One region of the Paenibacillus sp. WG02 genome, then DNA from elsewhere that is predicted to be linked to it. Evidence: predicted binding sites of a transcription regulator. Region 1 holds the regulator's gene; the other holds the start of a gene.
What was found. Region 1 encodes Rex, which represses fermentation and respiration genes when NADH is low (regulators of the CRP and FNR family bind a similar motif). Its sites were predicted from a motif close to TTGTGAAATATTTCACAA; they were not measured.
Positions count from the first base shown of each region.

Region 1 (8,136 bases):
CCTATCTGGGAAGTTCTAGGTAGCATGATGAATTTAGTGGCATCACCATCTGTCAGGCGAATATATACATAAGTTTGGTCCATTTCACTATCAACTTTCATGGTTGGAACACCCTCAGCATATTTCTGCAAGGTTGTTGGAATATCTGCATAATGCTTCGTTTCCATTGCTTGTGCTACCTCAAATAATGCTTTAGACCACCACTGGTCTAGTTTTTCGGACGGGTTGCTTTTCACATCAATATTCACAGTACGCTTTCCGATAATGGATGCACCATCTTTATGAATACGATCCACCACATTTCGTAAATTGGCGTCTGGGTTTAGACTAACTTGTATGTCAACTTGGTTATTGTCAAGTTTCATCGTTGAGCTCGTTACACCGGGAACCTTGCTAATGATATCAGATAATGGATTTTCCATAGCTAAGCTTGTATAAGCGAACCAACCACCGAATAAAACTCCAGCAGAGATAATAACACTCATGACGACAGGTAAGAGACGCAGCTTCATCAGTCAACGTCCCCCTTTCTATACGTATTTTGTTGCCTCAATTGCTATACGATGAGTATATCACGCGATGAATGCATTAGCTCTATGAAATGAGTGGAAACAACAAAACTCAGCCTAATGCAGGCTGAGTCTGTATGTATCCATATAGAGTCCATCTTTGAATTTGTAATAATCATAGAAATAACGTGTACCGCTGTTTTCTTTCTTTTTATAGAAAACTTCCCAGACATAATCGTTACCAAGCTTACCTGGCAGCACGCGTTCTATTTCTATCTCTGGCGCTTTTTTTAGAACGGTTTCCCGTACCTGCGTTTCGGTGAACGCTTCAGCTGTCATCTCCGTATGAATCCCTTTGTCTGAAACCCAAACGATGACGCCTTGACCCAGCTTGTCTTCGCCATAAACGATTTGGACAGGTTCATCACCATAAAAGAAATCCACTTTGGTTGCTTTCGTCATAATGCTTTTCTCGTAGGCTATTTCTACCGCTTTGCGCTTATCGTCCCAGTGCTCATTCTGAACATTTAAATAAAAGCGGCTAAGCACGACACCAAGTGTCAAAATAATAAATACACCGAATGTTAGGATCCTTGTTCGCTTCGCATTCATGAACGCCGCTCACCTCCCCCAGACGAACTTACAAGGAAATCACTTAGCCAATGAGCTTATCAAAGCATAGTTCAAACTCACGTTTAATTTTTTCTTCATCAAGTGTTAAACATTCTCCCTTGCGGACAATCCAATTACCGTCTACACACACATCAACAACATCTTTTGCACAGGCAGAGTAAACAATATGGGACACAAAATCCGTCTTCGGAAGGAAATGAGGTTGATCGATATCCAGTGCGATGAAATCAGCCTTCATGCCAGCCTGCAGTAAGCCTACATTATCTAACCATATGGATTCTGCACCCATTTTTGTTCCCATAAGAAGCGCTTCTGCAGCAGGCACAGCTAAAGGATCGCCAGAAACACCTTTGTGAATCAGCGCGGCGAGTCTCATTTCTTCGAACATATCCAAGTTGTTATTGGAAGCCGCTCCATCTGTGCCAAGTGAAACCTTCACGCCTGCACGAAGAAGTTCAGGAACTCGGGCAACACCGCTAGCAAGCTTCAGATTGCTTCCTGGGTTGTGGGAAATACGAACATCATATTGCTTAAGGACACTGATTTCTTCATCTGTGAGATGAACACCATGCGCGATGAGCGTTGGTCTGCTGAACACTCCATGCTTTTCTAAATGTGCGACTGGTCTCAAACCGTATTGATCCACATTTCCCTGAACTTCACGAAGGGTCTCCGACATGTGAGTATGGATTGGCAGATTTAAATCATGGGCCACTTGAACAATTCGCTCAATAAAGTCCGGAGGACATGTATAGGGTGCATGTGGAGACATCATTGTCGTGATTCTTCCATTTGCACCGCCATGCCAATTTCTTGCAAACTCCGTAGCTTCTTTCAATTTAGCATCTTGTACTTCCGGTGGACAAAGACCAATAATACCTCGGGTCAGAACACCGCGCATACCTGACTCTTCAACGGCCTTAGCCACTTCGTTCATATGGTCATACATATCTACAAAAGTTGTCGTACCGCCTTTAATCATTTCTAGAATGGATAACAGCGTCCCCCATTTCACATCTTGGGAGCTGAATTTGGCTTCCATCGGCCACATTTTCTCTTCTAACCAAATTTGAAGTGCTAGATCGTCACCATATCCGCGTAAAAGCGACATCGCTGCATGTCCATGCGTATTCACCAGACCAGGCATATAAAGCTTGTTCTTGCCGTCAATAACTTCGTCATAATTTTCTCGAGGTTCAGGTATTTCCTCACCGATGTATGTAATCTGGCTGCCTTCTATTACCATACAGCCCTTGATAGACGATTTTTCTGCATGATTTGAGATAAAAATACCGTTCATAATTAATGTTTTTTTCATACTAAAAATCCCTCTCTATGCTCATTCTATTAACAAACACTGCCTTATAAACTTTACCTCTTCGAGCTTGTAAAATCAAGGAAGCTTCACTATGTTAAGAAATTGTAAAATTTCACGGAATTTTCGTTGCTTTAAACACAATTATTATGATATTTTTAACTTCGTGAGTTTTTTCTACCATTTGGTCTGTTTATCTTATATATTCGATCAAAATCTAGTGCATATAGCAAAATATAGGAGGATTATATGACAACGTTATTCACAAAAAAGAACGAAGTCGATTTCTTGCAACTTCTCATCCGTGCTGCAGAAAACGCCTTGCAAACTGCTCAACTATTTCGCACAGCCATGATGGGGGATAAACCGCCTATTGAGTATGTTAAAGCGATTAACGATTTAGAGCACGCAGGCGATACGATTACTCACGAAATTTTTAAAGGTTTAAACAAAGTATTTATTACACCAATTGATCGTGAAGATATTATGGTTCTAGCCTCCAAAGTGGATGATGTAACAGACGGTATAGAAGCTACAATCGCTCGTTTCGACTATCTTGCTGTATCACATACAGATTCTTATATGAAAGAGTTTTCGGCTGTCATTGTAGACTCTTGCCAGCATATGCTGGATGCGTTCAAGCTTCTGGCGAAGAAAAAATACATGCAAATTCCTGAGCATACGGTTGCTATTAATTCCCTCGAGAATGACGGAGACCGTTTGATGCGCGAAGGGATTCGTCAAATTTTCATCACACGCAAAGACCCGTATGAAGATTTTAAACTAAAAGAAATCTATGAGCGTTTGGAAGAAACAACAGATGCTTGTGAAGATGTAGCCAATATCCTTGATAGCGTTGTACTTCGTTATTCATAAGACACATTCGTGTCCTATGTGGTACGAAGATAGTTTTCCATATGGAAAACTCTTAGGAGGAAATCATGTTAACTTATTTAATCGTCATCGTTGTGCTCGCCTTACTTTTTGACTTCATTAATGGATTTCACGATACGGCAAATGCGATTGCAACATCCATTTCCACACGAGCCTTAAGTCCGCGTGTAGCCATCGCCATGGCTGCCACACTCAACTTTGTCGGAGCCATGGTTTCCTCTAAGGTTGCCAAAACCGTTGGTGGAAGCATTGCCAACCCAGCCAAAATTGAACACGGCGTTGAAATCGTCATCGCTGCCTTACTTGCCGCCATCATTTGGAACTTATTGACATGGTATCTGGCCATTCCTTCATCTTCTTCGCATACACTTCTTGGTTCTCTAGCCGGAGCAGTTATCGCTGGCGCCGGAGTTCATGCAGTGAATTGGAGTGGTTTTACGCAGATTATTATCATTTTGATTCTATCGCCGATTATTGCTTTCGCCCTGGGTTACTTAATTATGATCTTGATCAAGTACATCATTTTATGGTCTGGTAACACATCAAGATCGAAGCTAAATCGCTTATTCCGTACCTTGCAAATTTTATCCGCGGGATTGCTTTCCTACTCCCATGGCGGTAACGATGCACAAAAAGCAATGGGTATTATCGTATTTGGTTTAGTAGCAGCTGGTGTTCAAACAGACTTGGAAGTACCGATCTGGGTGAAAATTGCTGCCGCTTTAGCCATGGGGCTTGGAACATCCATCGGTGGATGGCGAATTATTAAAACCGTTTCCGGTAAAATAGTTAAAATCGAGCCCATCAATGGCTTTGCTTCGGACTTAACGTCATCACTCGTTATTCAATTCTCTACCTTTTTGGGTAAACCATTGTCAACGACGCATGTTATTTCCTCCGCGATTATCGGGACAGGCAGTGTCATGCGCTTCCATGAAGTTCAATGGGGCACGGTTGGACGCATGTTGATCACTTGGGTTATTACGATTCCGATCAGCATCGCTCTCGCATTCTCGATCTACTTCGTTTTGTTCAGACTCATTTTCTAAAAATAAAGGCACGACCCAAGCTAATCGGGTCGTGCCTTTTTCTAATCCAAATAATAAGCTAAGCTTTGCAATTCGGTTGTAAAATCCGCATGGTGCACTCGCACTTCGGGAGGAACCTTAATAATGACGGGAGCAAAATTCAGTATCGCTTCAATCCCGCAATCTACGAATTGATTGGCTACATTTTGAGCTTCGTTCGCTGGGACCGTTATGATGCCTATGCGGACGCCTAATTCAGATAAAACCTTCTTCATCTCATGCATCGGTTGAACGATTAGGTTGTTGATCGATTCCCCGGCCTTGCTTGGCATTGCATCGAATACAGCGACAATCTTCATATCATTGCGTAAATAAGTATTATAATTGCACAAAGCGCGGCCTAGATTACCCGCTCCAACAAGAGCTACTTGAATATGGCGATCCAACTTCAGGATCTGTCTAATTTTTTCAATCAAGTAAGCAATGTCATAGCCGATTCCCTTTTTCCCGAATTCTCCAAAATAAGCCAAATCCTTACGAATCTGAGCCGGATTCAGATCGAGCTTTTGACCCAAATCCTGCGAGGATACCGTCGATACATTTTTCATTGCAAGTTCATTCAGAAAGCGTAAATAAATGGGCAGCCTCCTGACGACTGCTTCCGATATTTTTTGTGTTTTCAACTTTACGCCTCCCCCATCCACTCTTCAATCCTAGGTAACATTTGCTCAGTCGTCATATGCTCAATCTTCGGACCAGGCAATGAATAAAGGAAGTGCTTGCCATAATACGTATCAATCACTCGAGTATCATAGATGATAACGATGCCTTTATCGGATGCACGTCTGACAAGCCGGCCAAAGCCCTGCTTAAATCGAATGACAGCCTGCGGAACTGAAAATTTCATAAATGGATTTTCGTTGCGTTTCTTTATATTTTCACACTTAGCTTCAACTAGAGGGTGATTCGGAGGTTGAAACGGCAAACGGATAATAGCAAGACAGCTGAGTGCATCTCCAGGAATGTCGACACCCTCCCAGAACGAGCTGGTGCCCAACAGGACGCACATTTTATTATCTTGGAACATCCGGGTCAGTTTACTCCGATTGCCGCTGTCTACCCCCTGCCCGAGCACGGTAATCCCATGAGGCTTCAAATGGTCCTTCATCCCCGCATAAATTTGCTTAAGCATGCGATTCGACGTGCACAAAATCAACATTCGTCCTTTTGTAATACGGGCCACATCACTAAGCGAATCAATTAGCGCGTTGATAAAAACAGGATCACCTGCACCTTTGATCATTGGGAAGTCGCGAGGAATTACGACGAGTGCTTGCTCTCTGTAATTGAATGGAGATGGCAATTGAACGGTTTTCAATTTGCCCGATTCTTCATCCTCAGGAATGGCTAACCCTAATTGATCTGCTGAATATTGAAAAGATTTATTAACAGACAATGTCGCGGAGGTCAGGATAATACTGTCTTTGGTCTCAAAGAAATGCTGCTGCAGCAGACCGCTTACATCGGTAGGCACGGATACAAGCTGCAGAGACTTCGATTTGGCGTAGGTACCCGCTTCCATCCAATACACATAACCCTCATCGGCCATTTTCATAAAAAAGTGCAGAGCATCTCGGTGATTATACAGTTCCTTTACCGTGCCATTCAAATCGGTGACTAAACCTTGGACCCCGAAGACTTCCTGCATGTCCTTCACTTCATTTAACAATTTATCCAGCGTGCGGAGTAAATCATTGGCATTCAAATAAATATTGTCTTCCATAATCAAAAGCTCTCGCCACTCGGGTGGAAGCGTTTCGGACTTCATCCGCAGTACATACTGTGAGTTTTCCGATTGCGAAGGATCGCTTCTTGAAGATAACAACTCATAGAGCGCTTCGCTGAGCCGATCCCAATCCTCTTTGATTTTCACAATTTTGGGAAAGAGCCCGTCAATGGTCTGACTCCAAGCGGCCGCGCGTTCCGGCTGCTCATCCGATTTCTGCAACCGAAACCGCAGCATCGGCAGTTGGCCGCTGCGATTATCTTTATATAACCATAACAACGAATGATAAAATGCAGAAGAATGCAGCTCAATGCCAAGATGCTTACTAGCCACTTCTTCGAAGTGATGTGCCTCATCGATGACAAGGTGCTTGTAAGACGGTAGAAGGCGGTTCTCAGCCTTCATATCCGTGAAAAGGAGGGAATGGTTCGTGATGATCACATCGGCCGTATTTGCATCATTCCGAGCGCGGTGATAGAAGCATTTCTTATACCAGGGACACATGCGATTCAAACAAGAATCGGTGTCACTTGCAACCGAATACCAGAACTGCGCACCCTTATTTCCAAAATGAAGCTCCTCTTCATCTCCATGTTCCGTCTCACTTAGCCATACAACCATCTGTGCGGCCGTGATCGGATCTTCCTTCCCATTCTCGTAATCACGTGTCGTTAACTTTGTCTCGAATTTACGCAAGCATAAGTAATGACTTCTGCCCTTGAGCACAGCAGCTTTGAAAGGAATAGGGAAAATTTCCTTCAAGAGTGGAATATCCCGCTCACGAAGCTGTTCTTGTAAGTTAATCGTGTGTGTAGAGACAATCACTTTCTTCTCATACTTGATGCCATAATAAATGGATGGAATCAAATACCCAAGCGACTTCCCGGTTCCCGTTCCCGCTTCGATCATCAAATGCTGATCTTGCTCGAGTGACTTCTCGACTTCCCGGATCATTTGCTCTTGGGATTCACGGTCTTCAAAGATTTCGAATTTTTCCCGTAAGGCCGTTTTCAAACCTTGATGGAACTCTGTAAAAGAAGAACCTAAATCATCCGCATCGGAGTCTTTGCGCGTATCTTCCTCTTCGCCCCAATCCGTGACATTCAGCGTAAATTGCCGGAAATATCGATTCGTATCCATATCCACACTAGTGATAGACTCTTTGTAGATGCATATTTCATCGAGGAACCAGCCTAAATCGCTGTTCCCGTTTTCGAAAATGTGCTGCAGGCGCTGAATAGTTAGAAGTGGCAACCCAAGCAAGCGTTCCAAACATATAATCCATATAGCCGCCGTTACTTCCGCATCACTATCCGCTTGGTGCGGCCTTTCATGATCAATACCAAACAAACCGGCCACCATGCTGAGCTGAAGACTCGAAATAGAGGGAAATAAGATGCGAAGTAAATCCATCGTATCCAACACACGTCCTGTGAAGGGCGGGTATCCTGTTTTCGTTAATCCTTTTTGCAAAAAAGAAAGATCAAAAGCCGCATGGTGCGCCACAAGTACACTATCGAACAACAGCGGAAACATATCTGCCATGACTTGGTCTAGTGAGGGTGCATCCGCAACCATTTCTTCCGTAATCCCTGTAAGTGTTGTAATCGAAGAAGGTATACTTATCCCTGGTTTTACCAGAGAAGTATACCTGTGAGTAATTTGAAATTGATCTATAATGACGAGTCCAACCTGAATAATTTCGTCCGCAGGCTGACTTCCTGTCGTTTCAAAATCCAAAACCGCAAATTTCATGACGTGTACCTTCAATCCTTTCGTCCTGCACTTCTCCTAGCATACCAAATCTTATTAGGAAAAGGGAATACCCAGTTAGCCGCTTCCGTATTAGGATTCGTCCAAATTGATCAGCGGCTCCATGCAAGAAGGATCGGTGTGATACGCTTTTTGAAAATATTCAAAAGCTTTTTCCATATTCTGATTTTGCACTTGTATGCAGCCCATTGCGTTGTA
Region 1 is NZ_AP036016.1:5,118,940-5,127,075, forward strand. Features, by position in the region: gene ACBP55_RS23300 (hypothetical protein) at 1-512, opposite strand, end outside; gene ACBP55_RS23305 (cell wall elongation regulator TseB-like domain-containing protein) at 627-1,121, opposite strand; gene ACBP55_RS23310 (amidohydrolase) at 1,165-2,460, opposite strand; gene ACBP55_RS23315 (DUF47 domain-containing protein) at 2,707-3,333, shown strand; gene ACBP55_RS23320 (anion permease) at 3,399-4,400, shown strand; gene ACBP55_RS23325 (redox-sensing transcriptional repressor Rex) at 4,442-5,062, opposite strand; gene dinG (ATP-dependent DNA helicase DinG) at 5,065-7,920, opposite strand; gene ACBP55_RS23335 (tetratricopeptide repeat protein) at 8,011-8,136, opposite strand, start outside.

Region 2 (8,136 bases), 2.8 Mb from region 1:
CAGCCAAAACGATCTCCATCCATAGCCGAAATCGAAACGAATGTGATCGGGCCTCAAATCGGATTCACCGAATCATTGGAAACGAATCTGGGTATCGTTCGCAGCTATATTGCTCATGAAGACCTGTGTAATGAATCCTTTGAAATTGGTGAAAAAACAAGAACTCAGGTGCAATTGCTTTACTTGAAAGATGTCGCAGAAGAGCAAACGGTCAATACGCTGCGTCAACGTATTTCGGAATTAGAGATAGACGGCGTCATCGCGAGCACCCTTCTGGTACAGCTTATTGAAGATAATTCTTTGTCGATTTTTCCTCAAATGATTTTAACCGAACGACCCGATCGTGTTAGCTTTAGCTTATTGGAGGGTAAAGTCGTCCTGCTTGTTAATGGCAGCAATTTTGCAATTGTAGGACCGAGTACATTCCTTGATTTTTTCAAATCACCGGAAGATCACTATCTGCATTGGAATATTGCGATGTTCATAAGAGGATTGAGGTTCTTGGCCATCTTCATCTCCATCTTGCTGACCCCAGCATATGTGGCTGCCTTAACGTTTCATTATGAGATCATTCCTCCTAGTCTGCTCGTTCCGCTAGCCCAGTCGCGTTCCAAAGTGCCGTTTCCACCTTTGTTTGAATCGTTATTTCTAGAAATTACGATCGAGCTTCTACGTGAAGCCGGGGCTAGACTACCGACCAAGGTTGGACAAACGATGGGCATCGTGGGAGGTATTGTTATCGGACAAGCGGCGGTTCAGGCCGGCTTTACGAGCAACATCTTAATTATGATTGTCGCCTTGGCTGCTCTGTCTTCCTTTACCACACCCATATACTTAATGGGCATTAGTATCCGATTTGTTCGTTTTCCGATGATTATTGCTGCGGGCATTTGGGGTGGGATCGGCATTGTGTTCACGATTTGTTTATTACTCATGCATCTATTACGTCAAACGAGTCTTGGACATCCGTATATGCATCCGATCTTTCCTCCGCGATGGAGGGATTTGATAGATACGGTCATTCGACTTCCTTTTCCATTTCTCTCCGCTCGTTCTACCTATACGCGCACGCCGAATAAGCAGAGATTCAATAAGAATCAAGCGAAGCAGAAAAAAGACATCGACGAGTAGACGGGTGATGACCAAAATGGAGATCTCGGATAAACCGAGGAAAGGTTTAATGTTTCAAGCGTTCCTACTTGTTTTTATAATTAGTAAAGCCCAATTGGGGGTGGGCGTGCTCGGATTCCAGCGAGTTATTTTTAAATCAGCGGGTCATGATGCTTGGATTTCGGTCGTTGTGGCCGGTTTAGCCGCACATCTTTCCATTTGGTTGATGATTCGCACGCTAGCGCATTATGATTCTGCGGACTTGTTCGGAATTCATTATGCGCTATTCGGAAAATGGGTAGGGCGGATTCTTAGCCTCCTGTTTATGACGTATTTCGCGTTCTACGTCTTGACAATCTCCCGTACGTATATTGAAACTGTTCAGTCGTGGATATTTCCTGATTTCCCGATTTGGCTCCTCATGCTGCTTCTCATTACGCTAATTGCTTATGGTATGACTGGTGGAATTCGAGTAATTATTGGCATGTGCCTGTTTGGTTTTGGATGTTGGATCCTGACCACGCTATTTTTTTATGCGGCGATAAAGCATGCTCAGTGGAGTTTTTTACTTCCGATTATGGAAGCCACGCCTTCCCGGGTGTTACAAGGTGCGAGTAAGATGCCGCTGACGCTTGCTGGGTTCGAGGTTATTTACTTTCTTTATCCGTTCATTCGAGATCAACAAAACATTCATCGTTACGCTCAAATAGGCGTTCTTCTTAGCAACCTGTTTTATTTGTTCGTCATGGTTATTTCAATCGTCTATTATAGTCAAAATCAGATGCCAAAAACGATTTGGGCTACTTTTAGCTTTTTGAAAATCATCCGATTTCCGTTTCTGGAACGATTCGAATACATTGCGATTCCGCTCTGGATGCTTATCCTAGTTTGCAATTTAATGTTATTCACATGGGTCATCCTACGTGGAATGAAGCGTGTTTTTCAGCAAAATCAAAAACGGACGTTAGCCGTATTCTGTGTCATTCTGTTCGCATGCTCCTTTCTGTTCCAAAAACACGGACAAATATATAAAATGAACTCTATCTTGAACTCCGTGTCGATTTATGTGATCTTTCTTTATCCACCCCTTCTTTTTCTGTTGGTGAAAACCGTACATGCCATTAAAAAAAGAACCGTTAATCGATAAGATTACTCTCGGGGAGTGAAATGCGTGAGAAGACCGCTTTGTCTATCTCTATTGCTCGGCACAGTCGTTTTGTTCTCGGGATGTGTCAAACCATTCATATTAGAGAATTTGGCGCTTAGCATTATTATCGGATATGACTCTCTTGAGAAAGAACGTATTCTTACAACATCGGTCTTGCAAAAAATCGATCCGAGCGCCAAAGAAAAGACGCAGGTTGTAGCCAGCACGGCTTACACCAGTAAAGGATCGCGCATTTCTTCGAATCGAGAACTTAGCAAATATTTGGTTGGCGGGCAGGTGAGGGTCGTCATGTATGGCAAAAAGCTCGCCTCCAAAGGGATCATCGATATGGTTGATACCTTGTCCCGTGACCCAACGCTCGGCGATATGATTTACCTTTGCGTTAGCGATGAGAAAGCTTCACATATTTTAACGCATCGCTATCGGGAAATATCGAATATTGGCATGTATCTCTATGAAAATTTAAGACAAAATTCGGAGAGAGAGGAGCTTCCTTCCCCAACACTCCAAGATTTTCTTCGTGATTATTATAGTGAAGGCAAAGATCCCGTCGTTCCGTTGCTCAAACGAAGGGGCAATGAGGTTTATATCAAAGGACTGGCTTTGTTTCATGATGATCGCATGGTTCACGAAGCTTTGCCGCGGCAAGGATTTCTGCTCAAAGTACTACTCAATACGCAGAAGGAGGGAAATTTCGAACTCGTAGCAGGCGCCGAACCTTTAGCGAAGTACATGAAGCATCCAGATAAAGAGGTTAAAATTGTGTTCACCACTGCGAAAAGCAGCAGTAAAATTAAGCTTCTTGACTCGAAAGTACCAGAATTTATGGTGTCGGTGTCCATGCAAGGGGATCTTCAAGAAATTTCGACTCCTTATTCTTTAGATACGCCCGAGGCGATATCGGCCTTAGAGAAAGAAATTGGGAAAAAACTGAAGGAGGAAATAGAAAGATTCATCGCGAGTTTGCAATCGAATGAATCTGATGCTGTCGGGTTCGGTGAGGTTTATCGGAGTCATACAAGAGACTCAAAGCTAACCAAAGTAAAGTGGCACCCCATGTTTAGAGAAGCAAAAATCAACGTTCGCGTAAATTTCACATTGAGACATACCGGTGCGATTGAATGAAGGATCAGAAAGCAAAAGCTGCCATGGGCTTAGTCCATGGCAGCTTTATTGCTTTGTCCGTCAGTCCACCAGTGTTTCCCCGTGTTTCAGCAGTTTAAGACGACTGGAGTCGAGCTCCCTTCGCTGCCAATCGGCCAACAACCGGTCAAGTGCTTCCTGCGGCGTATCATCGGCTAGCCGGAAAGCGCCATAATGCATCGGTATGAACGTCTCGGCGCCAACATCGAGGAATGCCTGAATCGCCTCCTCCGGTGTAACGTGCTGCATACCCATAAACCACTCTGGCTCGTAAGCGCCGATTGGCATGAGTGCATAGCGTATACCCGGAAACTTCGCTCCGATGTCGCGGAAGCCTGGGAAATATCCGCTGTCTCCCGCAAAATAAATGGCACTGTTCTTCTCCGCGCCGTCTACTGAATGCTCATCTGATCGCTTGATCAACCAGCCTCCCCAAAGCGAGCTGTTCGTATCCGTCAATGTGCGCCGAGTCCAGTGCTGCGCTGGAACGAAATGAAACTCCAACGGCCCGACCGTCATCTTCCCCCACCAAGGCAGCTCGTGGACCGTACTCAGCCCAAGTCGCCTCACCTTCATGCCGAGTCCTTCTGGTACTAGGGCGACAGGCGTTCCTTTCAGCTTGCGCAATGATCCGACGTGCAGGTGATCGAAATGCGAATGAGACAGCAAAACGACATCAACCGGCGGTATTTCATCGAGTGTAAGCCCTGGCGCCTCCAGTCTGCGGGCAAGGCCCATCCGGCCGCCCAGACCGGATCCGTAATGATCGTCAAGCCCGCCATCTGCAGCAGGAAAGTCGAATGTCCAATCCAAGTGATCGTTGTTTCGCTGCGGTTATTCATGAGCAGTTCTTGCTGCTTATGCTCCGCTTGGCCGATACGAAAAGTGAGATCCTTGACTTTCCCTTTCCGTTCTTGCTGCCATCGACGAATTTCCTTCCAGGTTTTCACTTTCGCGGCGGGATCCATATTGCTATAACGTTTGCGTGCCATAAATCGCTGCTCCCCTCACAAAGCCACCATAAGTCCTTTGAAATAATATCTCCATACCTATTAAGATGTAGAATCTTATCGCTTTTGTCAATTTTTAGTTGGTGTGATCTATCTCACATACCAGAATGTTTTTTCGAAATATAATGAAGACAGAAAAGAACAAAAGGAGATGGTTCAAATGATGAAATGGTTAAGAGGAAATCGTTACGCGGCGATGATGTTGACGATTATTCGTTTGTATGTGGGTTGGCAGTGGATGACAGCGGGATGGCATAAAATCGCCGGGGCAAAGCCATTTGACGCAGCGGGTTATCTGAAAGGCGCAATTGCGAAACCAGTCCTTGAATCGGGAACTACGGATATGGTTTACGCGAATTATGTAGCTTTCTTAAAAAGCTTTGCCCTCCCCAATGTGGGCATCTTCAATACGATAGTTCCTTGGGGAGAATTGTTAGTTGGTTTGGGTCTGATTCTTGGCGCACTGACGACTACAGCCATATTCTTTGGATTATTAATGAACTTTATGTATATGTTCGCTGGAACGGTTAGCAGCAATCCATGGTTAGTGCTTCTTGGATTCTTTATCATCGCCGCAGGCGCTAACGCAGGCAAGTTCGGCGTCGATCATCTGATCCTTCCTTATCTTCACAAATGGTTTGATAAATTAATCGATAGACTCCATTTGAAGCCAAAATATAAATAAATGGGAACTTTGGAGCGGGTAATTTACAAAGGATGTTCATATATGCGAAAAGAACCTACTCTTTGACTCAGTTCGCTGAAGAAGAGTAGGTGTTTTTTTCTCACTACAAAACGGGATAGAGGGAGAGTGATGGTGATGCTTACAGGCGTCATTTTGGCTGGTGGAGCAAACCGTCGAATGAATGGGGAACTGAAAGCATTACTTCCATTTGGTGGACAGCCTCTTATTGTTCGCCAAGTGGATCGGATGAGGATATTGTGTGATGAAATCATTGTCGTAACCAACGATCCCAAATCGTTTCTTCCAATTCTGGATCGTTCGGTACGGATCATTACGGATTTTCACACTGGCTATGGACCGCTTGGGGGCATGCATGCGGGATTGTCGTTAGCGAAGCATTCATCGGTCTGGGTTGTTGGTTGTGATATGCCCTTTATTTCGTACAAAGCCGCCGAACTTTTGTGGAACAGCAAGCGGGAAGGGATTGAGGCTGTCATTCCTCTTGTATCGGGTAGATTAATTCCCCTACATGGGATTTATGATCGAGAATGCAAGACTAAGATTCTTCCTCTGCTCAAAAAAGGCGAAACTCGGGTTTCTGCTTTACTTGGACATATTTTCTGGAGTGAGTTAGGAGACGAATATTTGCAGAAGAATGGTGTCGATCTGAAGTTCATTTCGAGTATCAAGACCTTGGAAGATTATGAGGCTTTCAAAAACACCGTGAAGACGGGGATTTAAGGAATTGTACCCTTTTTTCATATACGGAATGTGACATAAATCATAGTGACCCCTGGAGAATGCTCCTAGAATGAGGATAGCTAGATTTTAAATTGGAGGTGGGTCTGATATGAGTATTAGAAAGTTAAGCAATGAGCAGCCCGAACAAATGAGAATAAACAAGGCGGAGCAAGAACCCGTATTGAAAGGCACATTTGCCTCGGTCATGCTGCTTGGAGCTTTTTTGGCCATAACCTGGGTCGCCGTATTTCTATTATTTCTATACAGACAGTAGTTCATTTTACGATTAGAAAAGGGTGGTTTAAGCCATGCATATTCATAAACTTGAGAAAATTTGGCTAACGATTGGCATCAGCATGCTGTTCGTATTCCTTGGCGTTTTGGGTGTTTCTGCGTTTGCCATGGGGGTAAAACCGCCAAGTGAGCACCATCATCGGATTGATCCTGCGAAAGTAACAGAGACTGCCCCTTTTGACAAACCAGGATTGTATAAGACCGGAGAAAAAGAATACGAAGCGGTGATGACCGCTTTTACATTCGGATATGCCCCAGACAAGATGGAAGTTCCTGTTGGTGCAACGATTAAGTTCGTAGTCACGAGCCAGGATGTCGTTCACGGCTTCGAAATACCAGGGACGAACGTAAATATGATGATAGTTCCAGGCGAAATCAGCCAAGTGACGCATACGTTTACGAAACCAGGCGAGTACCTAATTTTGTGCAACGAATATTGCGGTGGAGCGCATGAATATATGAAAACGACGATTATCGTGAAATGACGGGAAGAAGCACAGAAGGGTGGAAGTCTGCATGAAGAAAGGGCAGTTGGAATTGTTTGAAAATAAATTCGATCTCAAAGACGGGAAGCTGGTCGTTGCACACATCATCGTGGCTTTCGTTGCACTGCTCATCGGAGGGATCGCGGGGCTGCTGCAAACATTAGTGAAGAGCGGGACGGTCAAGCTGCCGTACGGCATCGGTTATTATGAACTGCTGACTGCGCATGGCGTATTAATGGCGATCGTATTTACGACCTATTTCATTATAGGCTTTCTATACTCAGGTATTTCATACACGTTAGGTGGAAAGCTGCTTCCGATTGTTCATCGCATGGGATGGCTTGGATTTGCTTTCATGACGGTGGGAACAGCCCTCGGGGTAGCAATGGTTTTGACAGGAAAAGCGAGCGTCTTGTATACGTTCTATGCGCCCATGAAAGCTTCGCCTTACTTTTACATCGGATTAGCCCTATTGGTGGTAGGGAGCTGGATTAGCGGGTGGGGCATCTTCTATCAACTGAAGTATTGGAAAAAGACGCATCAAGGCAAGATCTCTCCGTTGTTTGCATTCATGGCGGTCATCACGTTCCTTATGTGGCAAATTGCTACCATTGGGGTTGCTGCCGAGGTGCTGATTCAGCTCATTCCATGGTCTTTCGGATGGGTGGAAACGATTAACGTAATGCTCAGCCGTACCCTGTTCTGGTACTTCGGCCATCCGCTCGTGTATTTCTGGTTAATGCCTGCGTACATGTGCTGGTATGTCATTATTCCGAAAATTATCGGAGGCAAAATCTACAGTGACGCTCTCGCCAGATTATCCTTTGTCCTCCTCCTGTTATTTTCCATTCCTGTTGGCTTTCATCATCAATTGATGGAGCCGGGCATTAGCTCATTCTGGAAGTACCTGCAGGTAGTCTTGACCTTCATGGTGGTCGTTCCGTCACTGATGACCGCTTTCTCTTTATTTGCAACTTTTGAGATCAATGGTCGTGCCAAAGGAGCTACAGGTCTGTTCGGTTGGATAAAAGTCATGCCATGGAAAGATGTGCGATTCTTCGCGCCATTCCTGGGTATGCTGATCTTTATTCCAGCTGGCGCAGGCGGATTAATCAATGCAAGTAATCAAATGAATGCAGTGGTTCATAATACGTTATGGGTAACAGGGCACTTTCATTTGACCGTTGCGACGAGTGTAGCGCTCACGTTCTTCGGAATTACGTACTGGCTGCTTCCAGCCGTAACGGGCCGTGTGCTGACTAAGCGCATGAACAAGCTTGGGATTATTCAAACGATCATTTGGTGTGTGGGCATGTTCTTTATGTCAGGTGCGATGCATCTCGTCGGACTATTCGGTGCACCTCGAAGAACGGCATTCACGACCTATGAGGGAAACGTGGATGCGGCAGGCTGGATGCCCTACTATGTATTCATGGCTATTGGCGGCACAATATTATTCATTGGCGTATTGTTGATGGTGTACAATGTCTTCGCCCTGCT
Region 2 is NZ_AP036016.1:7,916,714-7,924,849, reverse strand. Features, by position in the region: gene ACBP55_RS35720 (spore germination protein) at 1-1,131, shown strand, start outside; gene ACBP55_RS35715 (GerAB/ArcD/ProY family transporter) at 1,139-2,257, shown strand; gene ACBP55_RS35710 (Ger(x)C family spore germination protein) at 2,282-3,403, shown strand; partial or broken gene ACBP55_RS35705 (MBL fold metallo-hydrolase) at 3,464-4,413, opposite strand; gene ACBP55_RS35700 (DoxX family membrane protein) at 4,592-5,116, shown strand; gene mobA (molybdenum cofactor guanylyltransferase) at 5,246-5,857, shown strand; gene ACBP55_RS35690 (cytochrome c oxidase subunit 2A) at 5,967-6,131, shown strand; gene ACBP55_RS35685 (cytochrome c oxidase subunit II) at 6,166-6,636, shown strand; gene ACBP55_RS35680 (cbb3-type cytochrome c oxidase subunit I) at 6,668-8,136, shown strand, end outside.
Region 2: a site for Rex is predicted at 4,515-4,532, ahead of ACBP55_RS35700 (DoxX family membrane protein). Genes of this name have one in related genera too.